DNA from 2 places in the Mesorhizobium sp. 43Arga genome. Region 1 is predicted to be linked to the other one. Evidence: predicted binding sites of a transcription regulator. Region 1 holds the regulator's gene; the other holds the start of a gene.

Region 1 (7,654 bases):
GCGCGTTACGCGGTAATCGAAATCGTCCTTCTGCGCTTTGGTCGGCAGTTCGCCATAGAGCAGGAGGTAGCAGACTTCGAGGAAGTCGCCGTGTTCGGCCAGCTGGTCGATCGGATAGCCGCGGTGGAGAAGAATACCGGCATCGCCGTCGATGAAGGTGATCTCGGACTCGCAGCTTGCCGTCGAAGTAAAGCCTGGGTCGTAGGTGAAGGCGCCGGTCGTGCTGTAGAGCGAGGCGATGTCGATAACGTCGGGTCCGACGGAGCCGCTTCGCACCTTGAATTCATGGGTCTTGCCGGCGAATTGAAGCGTTGCGGTAGCCTCTTGGTTCGCCCCGCCCACATCCAGTTTTTTCGCAGCTTCGGTCATTGCAAACTCCTTGTTGTTTCCTCATGCCGGCAAAGGCAAATTCTGCAGAGCGACACGTCGAAATCACCGCAATGCGCGTATTCGCCACCGCATTATAGGAGGTGCGTGCCAGATTGGGCCAAGGCCTAATGTTGCACTGCGAAACGCGCCTTTCAATGCCAATCTTCTTGGGCCAGTTTGCTCCTAATCGATTTGATCCGCTATGCGCGCCAGGCTTTCCTCGCGCCCAAGCACGGCAAGCACGTCGAACACGCCGGGCGAGGTGCTTTTGCCGGTCAGCGCGGCCCGCAACGGTTGGGCCACGGCGCCAAGCTTGTGGCCACCGGCCAGCGCATAGTCGCGGATCGCGGCTTCCGCCGCGGCGGCCGTCCAGTCGCCGGAAAGCGCGTTCAAGGCCTCGTGAGCGCCGCTCAGGATCTTGCGAGCGTCATCATTGAGCAGGAGGGCCGCCTTCTCGTCGACCGGCAGCGGGCGCGTGGCGAACAGATAGGCCGCGCCGTCGACGAGCTCGACCAGCGTCTTGGCGCGCTCCTTCAGGCCCGGAAGGGCGGCCAGCAACTGCGCCTTGTTGTGTTCGTTGAGGCGTGCGGCCATCGCCGGGCCACCCTCAAGATAGGGCAGAGTGGCGATGAAGATGTCGAGCAGCTGCGTGTCGGCCATGCGGCGCATATGCGCGCCGTTGATCGCTTCCAGCTTGGCGAAGTCGAAGCGGGCAGCGCCCTTGTTGACGTCGCCGATGTCGAACCAGGAGATCATGTCCCTGATCGACATGATCTCGTCATCGCCGTGGCTCCAGCCCAGGCGCGCCAGGTAGTTGAGCAATGCCTCCGGCAGGTAGCCCATGGCCCGATAGGCCTCGACGCCGAGCGCGCCATGGCGCTTCGACAGCTTGGCGCCATCGGCGCCATGGATCAGCGGGATGTGCGACATGGACGGCACGTCCCAGCCCATGGCGTTGTAGATCACGGTCTGGCGGGCGGCATTGGTGAGGTGGTCGTCGCCGCGGATAATGTGCGTGACACCCATGTCATGATCGTCGACGACGACGGCATGCATGTAGGTCGGGTTGCCGTCCGAACGCAGGATGATGAAGTCGTCGAGATCCTTGTTGGGGAAGCGCACTTCGCCCTGGACACGGTCGTGGACGATGGTCTCGCCCTCGGTCTGCGCCTTGATGCGGATGGCGCCCTTGGCGCCTGCAGGCGCCTCTGAGGGGGCGCGGTCGCGCCACTGGCCGTTGTAGCGCGGCGGCAGGCCCTTGGCCCGTGCTGCCTCGCGCATTGCCTCAAGCTCGGCAGGTGTCTCGTAGCTGTAGTAGGCCTTGCCCAGGCGCACGAGTTGCTCCGCGACTTCGCGGTGGCGCGGCGCGCGCTCGAATTGCGAGACCGCGTCGCCGTCCCAGCCAAGACCGAGCCAGGAGAGGCCGTCGAGGATGGCGGCCGTCGCGGCGTCGGTCGAACGCTCGCGATCGGTGTCCTCGATGCGCAACAGCATCGTGCCGTCGGTGTGCTTGGCATAGAGCCAGTTGAACAGCGCCGTGCGCGCGCCGCCGATGTGCAGGTAACCGGTGGGCGAGGGGGCAAAACGGGTGACGACCTTGTCGGACATGAAACTCTCGGAAACCATCTGAAGCGGGGTGTGCGGCTGCGCGGACTTTCGCGCGCCCGGCGTTCATGTAGCATAGGGCGACAGGGGTGCAAGGGGCAGACCCGATGGCTGGACGAGGCCGGGACTGGGAACAGGGCGAGGACGCCAGTGTTGGCGTCAGCGAGCGGTCCCTGTTTGCAGCCCCCCTGGCGAACCCACTGCCATCGCCTCTTGTGCGGGTGCCCGGGAGCCAGCCGCCGCATGCGGATATTCCGGCGATACTTCCGTCGCCTGCCTCAGGCCGGATTGTGCGTGTCCGGCGGCAACTCGGCAGGGTTTCCTGGCCTCGCCTGCGCCACGGTGCGGCGAGCGCAGCGGAGCTCGAGCTTGACCGGGGCGTCGCCTTCCTGCTGGTGCCGGTTTGTCTGGCCGCTGGTGCGATCGGCTATTATTCGCTCGCGGCGGAGCCTGATTTTGCAAAGCCTGTCGCGGTCGTCGTGCTGATGGCGGTCTGTGCGCTTGTTTCGCGCTCCTGGCCGAAAACCCATCTGGGCTTCATGGCGGCATTGTTGTGTGCGCTTGGCCTGCTTGCCGCCAAGGTCGAGACATGGCGTGCGGGCACCCAGATGTTGGGTTCGGAAATCTCGACGCAAGTGACCGGCCGCGTCGTTTCGCTCGACCGGATGGAGACCGGCCGCATCCGGCTGACCATCGACGTGACGTCGACCGCGCGGCCGAAACTGCGCTATGCGCCGGAAAGGGTCCGGCTTTCGGCGCGAGACATCCCGGCGGACATGACCGCCGGTTCCTTGGTCACCGGCTACACCAAGCTGTTGCCGCCAACCGGTCCGGTGCGGCCCGACAGCTACGATTTCTCGTTCGACAGCTATTTTGCCGGCATTGGCGGCAGCGGTTTCTTTCTCGGCAATCCAAAGCTTGTCTCCGCCACCAACGACGAGATGCCGCTCACGGCCCGCCTTTTCTCAGGGATAGAAAATGCCCGTGAAGCCATCGCCGACCATATCAGGGCCACGGTCGGCGGTGCTGAAGGTGAGATCGCGGCGGCGCTGATCGTCGGCGTGCGCGCCGGCATTCCCGATGAAATCAACGAGGCGATGCGGCGCACTGGCATCTATCACATCATCTCCATTTCGGGACTGCATATGGCGCTGGTCGCTGGCACCATCATGGGTCTGCTGCGCGGCGGCTTCGCGCTGTTTCCGGATTTTTCCGCGCGTCGGCCGGTGAAGAAATACGCGGCCGCCGCGGCCCTTTTCTCGATCGCCGCCTATCTCGTCATTTCCGGCGTCGTCGTCGCTGCCGAGCGCAGCTTCATCATGCTGGCGGTGATGCTGATTGCCGTGCTGTTCGATCGCGCAGCGCTGACCATGCGCAATCTGGCGATCTCGGCGATCGCCGTCATTGTGGTTTCGCCGCATGAGGTCGTCGGCCCGAGCTTCCAGATGTCCTTCGCCGCGACCGCGGCGCTGATCGGTGCCTATGCCGGCTGGGCGGATCATCATGCGGGAAAGGCGAGACCGCCACCGCCAAAGCGATCCCTGCCGGGTTTTCTCACGCGAAAATTCCTGCTGGCGACGGGCGGGTTGGCGATGACCTCCATCATCGCCGGCTGCGCCACGGCGCTGTTTGCCATCTGGCATTTCCAGCGAGTGTCGCCGCTCAGCCTGTTCGCCAATCTGGCCGTCATGCCGATCGTGTCAGCCGTGATGTTCCTGGCCGTTGCCAGCGCGTTGCTGATGCCATTCGGATTGGATGCGCCGACCCTCTACCTGATGGGCAAGGGCCTGACGGCGATGATAGCCATATCGGCGTGGATATCGGAACGCTCACCGGTCGATGCGGTCGGGCTGATTTCGCAGCAATCCGTCCTGCTGGTGACCATCGCCCTGGTCATCGCGACGATGGCGACGACCTGGCTGCGGCTCGCGGCACTGCCATTCGCGCTTGCCGGCCTGCTGACTGTATCGGATACGCGCACGCCCGATGTGCTTATCTCGGAAGATGCGCGGCTGGTCGCACTGCCGATCGGCGGCGGCGAACTCGCGGTCAGCCGGGCTCGCCCGAACGAGTTCACCGTCGACAATTGGAAACGCGCGCTGGTGTCCGAAACCATCGTCGTGCCGGAGATGTTCGACAAGGCGGACGGGCAATTCGACATCGCCGATGCCGTCAATCTGCCGCCGGGAGCACCGTTCTACTGCACGGATGGCGTCTGTCTTGCCCGGCACCCATCCGGTGCAATCATCGCGCATGTCGAAGACCGCGAGGACACCTGGAAAGCCTGCGGCTTCGCCGATTTGATCGTCGTCAATGACGCGACGGGCTATGATGCCTGCCACAATCCGCTGGTTCTTGTCGTTACCAAGCGGCAACTTGCCCGCAAGGGCAGTGCCGCCGTCTTCTTCGACCGCCAATCGGCGACCGGTCCGCCAATCATCAGCTTCGCGGTGGACGGGCCGTATCGGCCCTGGCACGAGCAGCGAAAGTTTTCGCGTGAGGCGAGGGGGCTGCCGCCCTATCAAAAATCCGAAAAGCCGGCCGTTCCTGCTCAGTAGCGCCTGATCAGCCCGACAAGCTTGCCTTGCACCTTGACCCTGTCCGGCCCGAAAATCCGCGTCTCGTAAGCCGGGTTGGCGGCTTCAAGGGCAATCGAGGCGCCCTTGCGGCGGAACCGTTTCAGGGTTGCTTCCTCCTCGTCGACCAGCGCCACGACGATCTCGCCCGGGCTTGCCGTGTCGGCGTTGCGGATGATCACCGTGTCGCCATCAAAGATGCCGGCCTCGATCATCGAGTCGCCCTTGACCTCCAGCGCATAGTGCTCGCCGCCCATGATCATGTCCGGCGGCACCGAGATCGAATGCGTCTGGTGCTGGATGGCATCGATCGGGACACCGGCGGCGATACGGCCCATCACCGGGATCGACACGGCAGAGACCGCGTCGTCGTCATTGCCGGCCGCCGGCAAGCGCGATGGCGCCGGCTTGATCTGGCGACCAAGGCCGCCCTGGCCGAGACTGCCCTGGATGACGCTCGGCGAGAACTTCTTTGCCGCGTTGAGGCCGGGTGCGATCGAATCCGGCAGCCGCAGCACTTCCAGCGCCCGCGCCCGGTTGGGCAGCCGGCGAATGAAGCCGCGTTCCTCCAATGCCGTGATCAGGCGATGGATGCCTGACTTGGAGGCGAGATCGAGCGCTTCCTTCATCTCGTCGAAGGATGGCGGAATACCGCTTTCCTTGAGCCGTTCATGAATGAACATCAGCAGTTCATGTTGCTTGCGTGTCAGCATGGCGGCCCCCCAAGGCATTGAACGACGGGTTGAACCAGAATCGAAAAACAAACCCAGAACAAACACTATCTGTTCCAGTTGTGTTCTGCAACTGTTTAAAGTTTAATGAATTTGTTAAGACGTCGGAAATTTTTTGCCCCTGGGAGCGGGCAGCGATCGACCGCTTCCGCTGCCGTTACGTGCATTGAAATCATTTTGGTTAATGGCCTGTGGCCTACTCCTGAATGCGGTTTGGCATCAGGCATTTGAGAGGCGTTCACGGGCCGGATTTGTATGGTTTGTCGATCCATTTCCGGCGGAACGAAACGAAATCAAAACGCCAACGATCACTGGCTTTGGGCAGGCTCGACCGCTGGGATCGGGACAACCGCGGCAGCCTCATCCGGAAACGGCTTTCAGGCTGCCGGCGCGCGCAGTGTAGGTGTTGGCACCACTGTCTTCGCTGTGCACATAGACATGCAGCGTGTAGCCGATATGCGCTGTCATTAGCGCCTTGGCCCGCTCCACATCGCGATCGAGCGCCGCTTCCATGATCGCGGTGTGATGCTCGATGGCGATCGCCTCGCGCAAAGCGTCCATTGCCTCGCCATAGCCATCCTTGAGGCCGGCAGCCGCCCGCAATGTCGGCGCCAGGCCGAGAAACCGATGATGCCGCCGTAGCTGATCGGCGATCGTCGAGCGGAAGCGCAACAGCCAGTTGGACGTCGCCGCGCTCAACAGCGCCGCATGGAAGGCCTCGTGGCTCTCGTCCCATTTGTCGACGGCCGCATCGGAAGGGTCGTCGACCGCGGTCTTGCAGCGGGAGAGCCGGTAGTGAGCGGTGACGACCGCGTCCTCCCATTCCCTGCCGCCGTTCGCGATCGATTCCAGGAACAGCGGCATTTCGACAACCATCCTTGCGCGCGCCAGGTCCTCGAGCTCGGCGCGCGACACGGGAGCGACGGCAAAACCGCGATTGCTGATGGCGGTGACCAGGCGCTCGGCTTCAAGCCGGGACAGGGCTTCACGCAGCGGCGTCCAGCCGACGCCGTATGTGGCGCGCAGCGCACTCAGCTTGAGTGGCGCGCCCGGCATGAGGCGGGTGGTCAGGATATCTCGCCGCAGCAGCTGATAGGCCGCCTCGGTCTTCGTGGAGCTGTTCTGATCCTGCATCGCGATCCGTCTATCATCGGGCCTGGAAAATTATATATGATGGTGGCGCATGGCAAGAATTATATATAATGTTTGACACACAGCGAGGGACTGACCATGATCCCCGCAGTTGCCGCCTGTGAGCGGCGCTGATCAAATCTGGGAGGAAATGATGATGAAGTCGAAGTCCGCTTGGCTGTCGGGATTGGCCCTGGCAGGCGCATTGATGGTCAGCGCCGGCAGCGCCGCGGCCGATCAGATACGCATCGGCATCGCCAATTTCGGCGAGCATCCGCAGCTCAACGCTGCCATAGCCGGCTTCAAGAAGGCATTGACGGACAAAGGTTTTGTCGAGGGCAAGGACGTCGTCTACACCGAAAGCCATACCAATTTCGATGCATCGCTGGTGCCGCAGATGATTGCCAAGCTGCAGGCGGAGCAGCCCAAGCTGATCTACACCATCACCACGCCGGTCTCCCAGATCGCCAAGAAGGCGCTTGCCGGCTCCAGCATTCCGATCGTTTTCGCCGCGGTCACCGATCCGGTGGCGGCCAAGCTGGTGCCGTCATGGGACGCCGGCGATGAAGGCATGACCGGCGCCAGCGATCTGCAGGATGTCGCCGCGGTGATGGCCTTCACCAAGAAACTGCTGCCGAACGCCAAGCGGTTCGGCGTGCCTTACAATCCGGGCGAGGCCAATGACGTTGCCCTGATCGAAAAGATCAAGGCGGCGGCGCCGGCGGCGGGCTTCGAGGTCGTGGAAGTCGGCGTCGACAACGTCAATGACATCCAGCAACGCATCGCCTCGCTCGCCGGCAAGGTCGACGTGATCTACGGCCCAGCCTCCAACCTGATCCAGCCGGCGATCGCTGCTGTCTCCGCGGCCGCTCGCCAGGCCGGAATCCCGATCGTCAACTCCGATGACAGCGCGGTCCGCAACGGCACCGTGCCGGCAAGCTTTGCGGTCAATTACACGCAGGTTGGAGTCAATGCCGGCAACATCGCCGCCGAGATCCTCAAGGGCAAGGATCCCAAGACGATCGCGCCGTCGCGCCCGGCGTACAAGGATCACATGGCAACGATTTCCCGCAAGGCGATGGCCGCGTTCGGCATCGAGATACCGGCCTCGATGGCCGATTGCGGTTGCATCGTCGACTGATATCGAGCTGCAAGGGGCGATGGCGTCGGCGCCGTCGCCCTTCACGCCAGGGAGGAATGATGCTCGATATCCGATCCGCGCGCAAAATATTCTACAAGGGG
Region 2 (7,654 bases), on a different contig from region 1:
AAGGCGCGCGGCGTCTTCCAGGGCCGCATCAACGTCCACCAATATGCGCAGAAGACCAACGCCAAGATGGCCTGCAACACGCTGCTGTTGTCGGACGATGGCGAGTTCTCGACCAAGCCGGAGCTCGAAATCTTCGCCGACGACGTCGTCTGCGGCCATGGCGCGACGGTGACCGAGATCGACCACGACCATCTGTTCTACCTGATGGCGCGCGGTGTCGACGAGAAGTCTGCCCGTGGCCTGCTGGTCAAGGCCTTCGTCGCCGAGGTGATCGAGGAACTGGACGACGAGACGATCGTCGAGGCGCTGGAAGCGAGACTCGACGAATGGTTTGTGACGCACGGGTGAGATCATGAACGCTCCAGGCAAGATCGGAGATTTCTACGACGTCGAGGCGATCCGCCGCGACTTCCCGATCCTGTCGCGTGAAGTCTACGGCAAGCCGTTGGTCTATCTCGACAACGGCGCCTCGGCGCAGAAGCCGCAGGTGGTGCTGGACACGATCCAGCATGCCTATTCCCAGGAATACGCCAACGTCCATCGCGGCCTGCATTTCCTGTCGAATGCCGCGACCGACGCCTATGAAAAGGCGCGCGAGACGGTGCGTCGCTTCCTCAACGCGCCGAGCACCGACAACATCGTCTTCACCTCCAACACGACCTCGGCGATCAACACCGTCGCCTATGGCTATGGCATGCCCAATATCGGCGAGGACGACGAGATCGTGCTGTCGATCATGGAACACCACTCCAACATCGTTCCCTGGCATTTCATCCGCGAGCGGCAGGGCGCCAAGCTGGTCTGGGTGCCCGTCGACGATCTCGGCGCCTTCCACATCGAGGAGTTCGAGAAGCGGCTGACCGACCGCACCAAGCTCGTCGCCATCACGCAGATGTCGAATGCGCTGGGCACGGTGACGCCGATCAAGGAGATCGTGCGCATCGCGCATGCGCGTGGAATTCCCGTGCTGGTCGACGGCAGCCAGAGCGCCGTGCATATGCCGATCGACGTGCAGGATCTCGACTGCGACTTCTTCGTCTTCACCGGCCACAAGGTCTACGGTCCCTCGGGTATCGGCGTGCTCTATGGCAAGAAGGACATTCTTGCGGGCATGCGCCCCTTCATGGGCGGCGGCGAGATGATCGAGGAAGTGACGGAAGACATCGTCACCTACAACGAGCCGCCGCATCGCTTCGAGGCCGGCACGCCGCCGATCGTCCAGGCGATCGGGCTCGGTGCTGCCCTCGACTACATGGAAAAGATCGGCCGCGAGCGCATTGCGGCGCATGAGGAAGACCTCAAGACCTACGCGCATGAGCGGCTGCGCGCCATCAACTCGCTGCGCATCTTCGGCGATGCGCCGGGCAAGGGCGCCATCATCTCCTTCGAACTGCAGGGCATTCATGCCCATGACGTGTCTATGGTGATAGACAGGCAGGGCGTGGCCGTGCGTGCTGGCACCCATTGTGCCCAGCCGCTGTTGAAACGCTTTGGCGTAACCTCCACATGCAGGGCATCGTTCGGCATGTATAATACCAGGGCCGAAGTCGACGCTTTGGCCGAGGCGCTTGAAAAAGCGCGCAAGTTCTTTGGATGACGGCCATGGATGATGCGAGCACCACCGCCGAGACCGCGCCGGAAACGGCCGCCAACGGCATCGTCTCGGCCTCGGCCATTCCCGCCGACGAACTGGCGCGGCTGACCGACGACATCGTTTCGGCGCTGAAGACGGTCTACGATCCCGAAATTCCCGCCGACATCTACGAACTCGGCCTCGTCTACAAGATCGACATCGAGGACGACCGCTCGGTCAAGATCGACATGACACTGACCGCCCCGGGTTGCCCGGTGGCCGGCGAAATGCCGGGCTGGGTTGAAAATGCCGTCGGCGCCGTCGAAGGCGTGTCCGGCGTCGAGGTCAACATGACCTTCGACCCGCCCTGGTCGCCCGACCGCATGTCGGAAGAGGCGCAGGTGGCGGTGGGGTGGTACTAATGCATGTCGCCCAAAAGTGACCTCGGTTTTGGGGCAACGACATGCATAAAACAAAAACCAAAAGCGCCTCACGCTTTAGGCGGGTCGAGCGTGGTGCACTTGCGCCAGTGGTAAAACTTCACCATTTTAGGTGAGGAATCATTCGGCAGGCCTTGAACCTGCACGGAATGGAGAAGGAAAGAGAATGGGACGCTTTGCCGTCATCACGATGACCGAAAAGGCCGCTGACCGGGTGCGCGAGATCGTTGCCACCCGCGACAACGCGCATGGTATTCGTTTGGGCATCAAGAAGGGCGGCTGCGCCGGCATGGAATACACGGTCGACCTGGTCACCGAACCCAACACCAAGGACGACCATATCGAGCGCAATGGTGCCCATGTCTATGTCGCGCCGGAAGCCGCGCTTTTCCTGTTCGGCACCGAGATGGATTTCGAGCAGACCACGCTGCGCACCGGCTTCACCTTCCACAACCCGAACCAGAGTTCGGCCTGTGGCTGCGGCGAATCCGTCGAATTGAAGCCGGCTGACCTGAAGGCGCTGGCAGAGGCACGCGCGTCGGCCTGATCTTTCCTTCGCCCCGTTTACGGGGAGAAGGACCTTAATCCACCCACATGCCAGTCCGCTTGTGCCAGTCGGCGATTGATTCCGCGGGATAGACATCGAACGTCTTGTCGCCCCTGCCGATATCGGGTTCGACCCAGTTCGCCTTATATTTCAGCATCAGATGCACCTTTTCCGGTGGTTGCGGCAGGTCGCTGTCGATCGCCGAGGCGAAGGGGTGCACCAGCTCCGGCCATGTCGGGTCGTAGAGCCAGAGCGCCGACCCGCATTTGCGGCAGAAATTGCGCTCGCCGGTCGAGACCTCACAATGGGGGTGCTCGTCGTCCTCGATCTCAGCGCGGTAGACGCCAAGGCTTCTCTTGCCCCTGATGTTCAGCGTTTCGTAGTCGGCGCCGAGATTGATGGCGAAGCCGCCGCCGCCTTGCTGCTTGCGGCAGATCGAGCAGTAGCACAGCATGAACGGCACGGGCGTGTGGCTTTCCACCTCGAAACGCACGGCGTTGCAGCGGCAGGACCCCTTGAGCAGAAGCGGCATCGCAAAAACTCCGATGGAATGGTTTCAACCTGTCAGCATGGTTTTGGTTGCGCGATGACAATATCGAACGCCGGTGACATGATCACCGCATGGACAATGAACGTATCGCCGAACTCTTCGCCGGCCTCGGTCCGGTCAGCATCCGCAGGCTGTTCGGCGGCAAGGGCATCTATTTCGACGGCGTCATCGTCGCCATCGAACTGCGCGGCGAATTGCTGCTGAAGGCCGACGCGCAAAGCGCGCCCGATTTCGAAGCCGCCGGATGCAAGCAATGGGCCTATACCGGCAAGCGCCACGGCAAGCTTGTCGCGATGCCCTATTGGAACATTCCCGACAGCGCCTTTGACGATCCCGACGAGATGACGGTGTGGGCACGCCGCGCCTATGAGGCAGGTCGGCGCGCAGGGACGTGACCTACAGCGCCTTGGCGATCTCGGCCGCCAGCCGCGCATTGTTTTCGACCAGGGCGATGTTGGTCTTGAGGCTGCGGCCGCCGGTCAACTCCAGGATTTTTCCCAGCAGGAACGGCGTCACCGCCTTGCCGGTCACGTTGAGCGCCTCGGCGGCCTTTTGCGCGGCTTCGATGTAGCCCGCCATCTCTTCAGCCGGGATTTCTTGATTTTCCGGCACAGGGTTGGCAACCAGCACGCCGCCGCCGAGCCCCAGCGCAACCCTGGTCTGGTAGAAATGCGCGATCTCTTCCGGTCCATGCAAGGTCAGCGGGGCGCGGAACGGTGACTGCCGCGACCAGAAGGCCGGCATCGTCTCGCAGCCATGGCCGACAACGGGAACGCCGCGCGTCTCCAGCACTTCCAGCGTCTTTTCGATGTCGAGGATCGCCTTGGCGCCAGCCGAGACCACGATGACCGGCGTGCGCGCCAGTTCGTCGAGATCGGCGGAGATGTCAAAACTCTTCTCGGCGCCCTTGTGCACGCCGCCAATGCCGCCGGTGGCGAACACTCTTATCCCGACCATTTCAGCCGCGATCATGGTGGCGGCGACTGTCGTGCCGCCGGTGCGTCCTCGGGCGACGGCGAAGCCGAGGTCGGCGCGCGACAGCTTCATGGCTTCACCGGTCATTGCCAGCGATTCGCGTTCGCCGTCGGAAAGGCCGATCTTGATGCGGCCGCCAACCACGGCGATCGTCGCCGGTACGGCGCCGCCGTCGCCGATGATCTTTTCGACATTGGCCGCCATGGCGCCATTGTCCGGGTAGGGCATGCCATGGGTGATGATGGTGCTTTCCAGCGCCACAACCGGGCGCCCGGCGGCCAGGGCTTGCGCCACCGGCGCGTGGATGTCGATGAAGGGGCGGGCGGTTTCGGGGCTCATCTGGATCTCCAACTCGCGGGTGCGGCGCATGGGGGACACCCGGCAACACAGCGGTACTATGAATTTGCCGGTCTCATGCCACTTCCCTGGCTTCCGGCACAAGAGCCAGCGCTTCCGCGAAGCTTGCCGCGGTGAAATTGGGAATGGCGTCGGCGCTTTCGATGGCCAGCGTCGCCGCCGCGACGCCTTCCCGCAAGGCCTGGCGCAGCGGCAGGCCGCGCAGCAGGGCTGCCACCGTCGCACCCGCCAGCGCGTCGCCGGCGCCGGTGACATCGGCGACTTTTCTCGGGGCAGGCGGCAGGATCGAAAACGCGCCTGCTTCATCGAAACCCAGCACCGGCGCGCTGCCTGCCGTCACGACGCCGCTGGCAAGGCCGCTGCATCGCAAGCCGTCGACGACATTTCTTTCGGCGGCGTTGGCGTTGACGCCTGCAAGCACGACGGCCTCGCGCCGATTCATGAAGACCAGCGCCAGCGCGCCGAGCACCGGTATCAGCCGCACCACCTTGGCCGGCGAAATGGCGATGGCATAGACCGGCTTGCCGGCGGCAAGCGAAGCCAGCCGCTCCAGTGCCGGCGACGGCAGATTGGCGTCGCACAGGATGGCGTCGGCGGCCGCGATCGCCTCGCGGACCTTGGATCGCCTCATCTGCTTGGGAAACGCCAGTTCGTACAGCGCCATGTCGGCGAAGCCGACGATCAACTCACCCTCGCGATCGATCAACGCGGTGTAGCTCGGCGTCGTGCGGTCGAGGAAGACCGCCGACAGGTCGGCGATGCCGGCTTGCGCGATGGCCCTCGAAATGGTGTCCGCCCCGGCATCGCCGCCGCGTATCGACATCAGCGAGCCCGATACGCCGCGCCGCACCGTGCTGCGCAGCGCATTGAACACGCCGCCGCCGACATCCTCGCGCATCGTGCCGGGATTGGACGCCGCCGGCACGTAGGTGCCTGACACCTGTCCACGCCGGTCGATATGGGCGCCGCCCACGGCCAGTATCTCTATGGATTTCACCATGCTGGCGATATGCCCTTTGTTATTGCGACTGCACAAGCGCTAGACTGCGCCATAGACCTTCGCCAGCAAGATGGCGATTCGGCGGGTCGATACAATCGGGCAGTCTGGCCCAATGCGGGGCGCATTCCTGTTCGATCTCTTGGTACGAAAAAAGAACAAATCCGGATATCGCTTGGTTTTCAGATATTTGATCCCTCTTGCCAAACGAGAACAAAAAAGGTACAAAATGGCAGGGATTACGGATTGTCCGGCCTTCATTGACGACCAAGGGGTGATGTATCATGGCTCAGAATTCTTTGCGGCTTGTAGAGGATAAGGCAGTGGACAAATCAAAGGCTCTGGATGCGGCGCTGTCGCAAATCGAGCGGGCTTTCGGCAAGGGCTCGATCATGCGGCTCGGCGCGAACGAGCAGGTCGTCGAGATTGAAACGGTGCCGACCGGCTCGCTTGGCCTCGACATCGCGCTCGGCGTCGGTGGCCTGCCGCGCGGCCGTATCATCGAGATCTATGGGCCGGAAAGCTCGGGCAAGACGACGCTGGCGCTGCACACGGTGGCTGAAGCCCAGAAGAAGGGCGGCATCTGCGCCTTCGTCGACGCCGAACACGCGCTCGACCCGGTCTATGCCCGCAAGCTCGGCGTCGATCTTGAAAACCTGCTGATCTCGCAGCCCGACACCGGCGAGCAGGCGCTGGAAATCTGCGACACGCTGGTGCGTTCCGGCGCCATCGACGTGCTGGTGGTCGATTCGGTCGCGGCACTGACGCCGCGCGCCGAAATCGAGGGCGAGATGGGCGATTCGCTGCCCGGCCTGCAGGCCCGCCTGATGAGCCAGGCGCTGCGCAAGCTGACCGCCTCGATCTCGCGCTCCAACACCATGGTGATCTTCATCAACCAGATCCGCATGAAGATCGGCGTCATGTTCGGTTCGCCCGAGACCACGACCGGCGGCAATGCGCTGAAATTCTATGCGTCGGTGCGCCTCGACATCCGCCGCATCGGCTCGGTCAAGGATCGTGACGAGGTCGTCGGCAACCAGACCCGGGTCAAGGTGGTCAAGAACAAGCTGGCGCCGCCCTTCAAGGTGGTCGAATTCGACATCATGTATGGCGAGGGCGTGTCCAAGACCGGCGAACTGGTCGATCTCGGCGTCAAGGCCGGCGTGGTCGAGAAGTCGGGCGCCTGGTTCTCCTACAATTCGCAGCGCCTCGGCCAGGGCCGCGAAAATGCAAAGCTGTTCCTGCGCGACAATCCCGATACCGCACGCGAGATCGAACTGGCGCTCAGGCAGAATGCCGGGCTGATCGCCGAAAAATTCCTCGAGAATGGCGGCTCTGAAGGCGGCGACGACGGTTTTGAGGACGAAGCCGGCGCGATGTAGGCAGCGGACAGAGTTCGGCCATAAAGTCGGTCTATGGCCTGATGCTTAAGTAATCGAGTTCTTTAGTACCGCGTCCAAAACCGCCGGCCTTCGCGCCGGCGGTTTTCGTTTCTGGCGGACCAATAGACTCCCCGGATTGGCCCAGTTCCGTGTTTCTGGACAGGCTGGGGCGTGCCCGCTAAAAGGCCAAGTCTATTTCTGCAAAGCAGAGACCAGTTTCCGCCGGCCGCGCCGGCGGTTTTCGCGAAAAGGCAGCAGTCATGAGTGGCGTGAACGAGATCCGGTCGACATTTCTCGACTATTTCCGCAAGGAGGGCCACGAGGTCGTGGCCTCGAGCCCGCTCGTGCCGCGCAACGATCCAACATTGATGTTCACCAATGCCGGCATGGTGCAGTTCAAGAACGTCTTCACCGGTCTGGAGAAGCGGTCCTATTCGCGCGCCACCACCGCCCAGAAGAGCGTTCGCGCCGGCGGCAAGCACAACGACCTCGACAATGTCGGCTACACCGCGCGCCACCTGACCTTCTTCGAGATGCTCGGCAATTTCTCCTTCGGCGACTATTTCAAGGAGCGCGCCATCGAGCTTGCCTGGAACCTGATCACCAAGGAGTTCGGGCTGAAGAAGGACAAGCTGCTGGTCACCGTCTACCATACCGACGATGAGGCGGCCGGCTTCTGGAAGAAGATCGCCGGCTTCTCGGATGATCGCATCATTCGCATCGCGACCTCGGACAATTTCTGGGCGATGGGCGACACCGGTCCCTGCGGGCCGTGCTCGGAAATCTTCATCGATCGCGGCGAGCACATCTGGGGCGGGCCTCCCGGCAGCCCC

Evidence for each region. The regulator LexA, encoded in region 1, represses DNA repair genes until DNA is damaged. The targets are predictions, from matches to a motif close to TGTTCNNNNTGTGTTCNG.
Region 2: the regulator LexA is predicted to act here: its motif matches at 5,649-5,666, upstream of recA (recombinase RecA).

The regions. Positions count from the first base shown of each region.
Region 1 is NZ_JBSKBO010000003.1:166,789-174,442, forward strand. It holds gene gltA (citrate synthase) at 1-369, opposite strand, end outside; gene gltX (glutamate--tRNA ligase) at 553-1,977, opposite strand; gene ACWGS8_RS13460 (ComEC/Rec2 family competence protein) at 2,082-4,532, shown strand; gene lexA (transcriptional repressor LexA) at 4,526-5,263, opposite strand; gene ACWGS8_RS13470 (GntR family transcriptional regulator) at 5,642-6,415, opposite strand; gene ACWGS8_RS13475 (ABC transporter substrate-binding protein) at 6,567-7,553, shown strand; gene ACWGS8_RS13480 (ABC transporter ATP-binding protein) at 7,613-7,654, shown strand, end outside.
Region 2 is NZ_JBSKBO010000010.1:281,859-289,512, forward strand. It holds gene sufD (Fe-S cluster assembly protein SufD) at 1-348, shown strand, start outside; gene ACWGS8_RS29145 (cysteine desulfurase) at 353-1,597, shown strand; gene ACWGS8_RS29150 (SUF system Fe-S cluster assembly protein) at 1,603-1,995, shown strand; gene sufA (Fe-S cluster assembly scaffold SufA) at 2,180-2,560, shown strand; gene ACWGS8_RS29160 (GFA family protein) at 2,595-3,092, opposite strand; gene ACWGS8_RS29165 (TfoX/Sxy family protein) at 3,182-3,505, shown strand; gene ACWGS8_RS29170 (pseudouridine-5'-phosphate glycosidase) at 3,507-4,424, opposite strand; gene ACWGS8_RS29175 (carbohydrate kinase family protein) at 4,498-5,442, opposite strand; gene recA (recombinase RecA) at 5,724-6,821, shown strand; gene alaS (alanine--tRNA ligase) at 7,082-7,654, shown strand, end outside.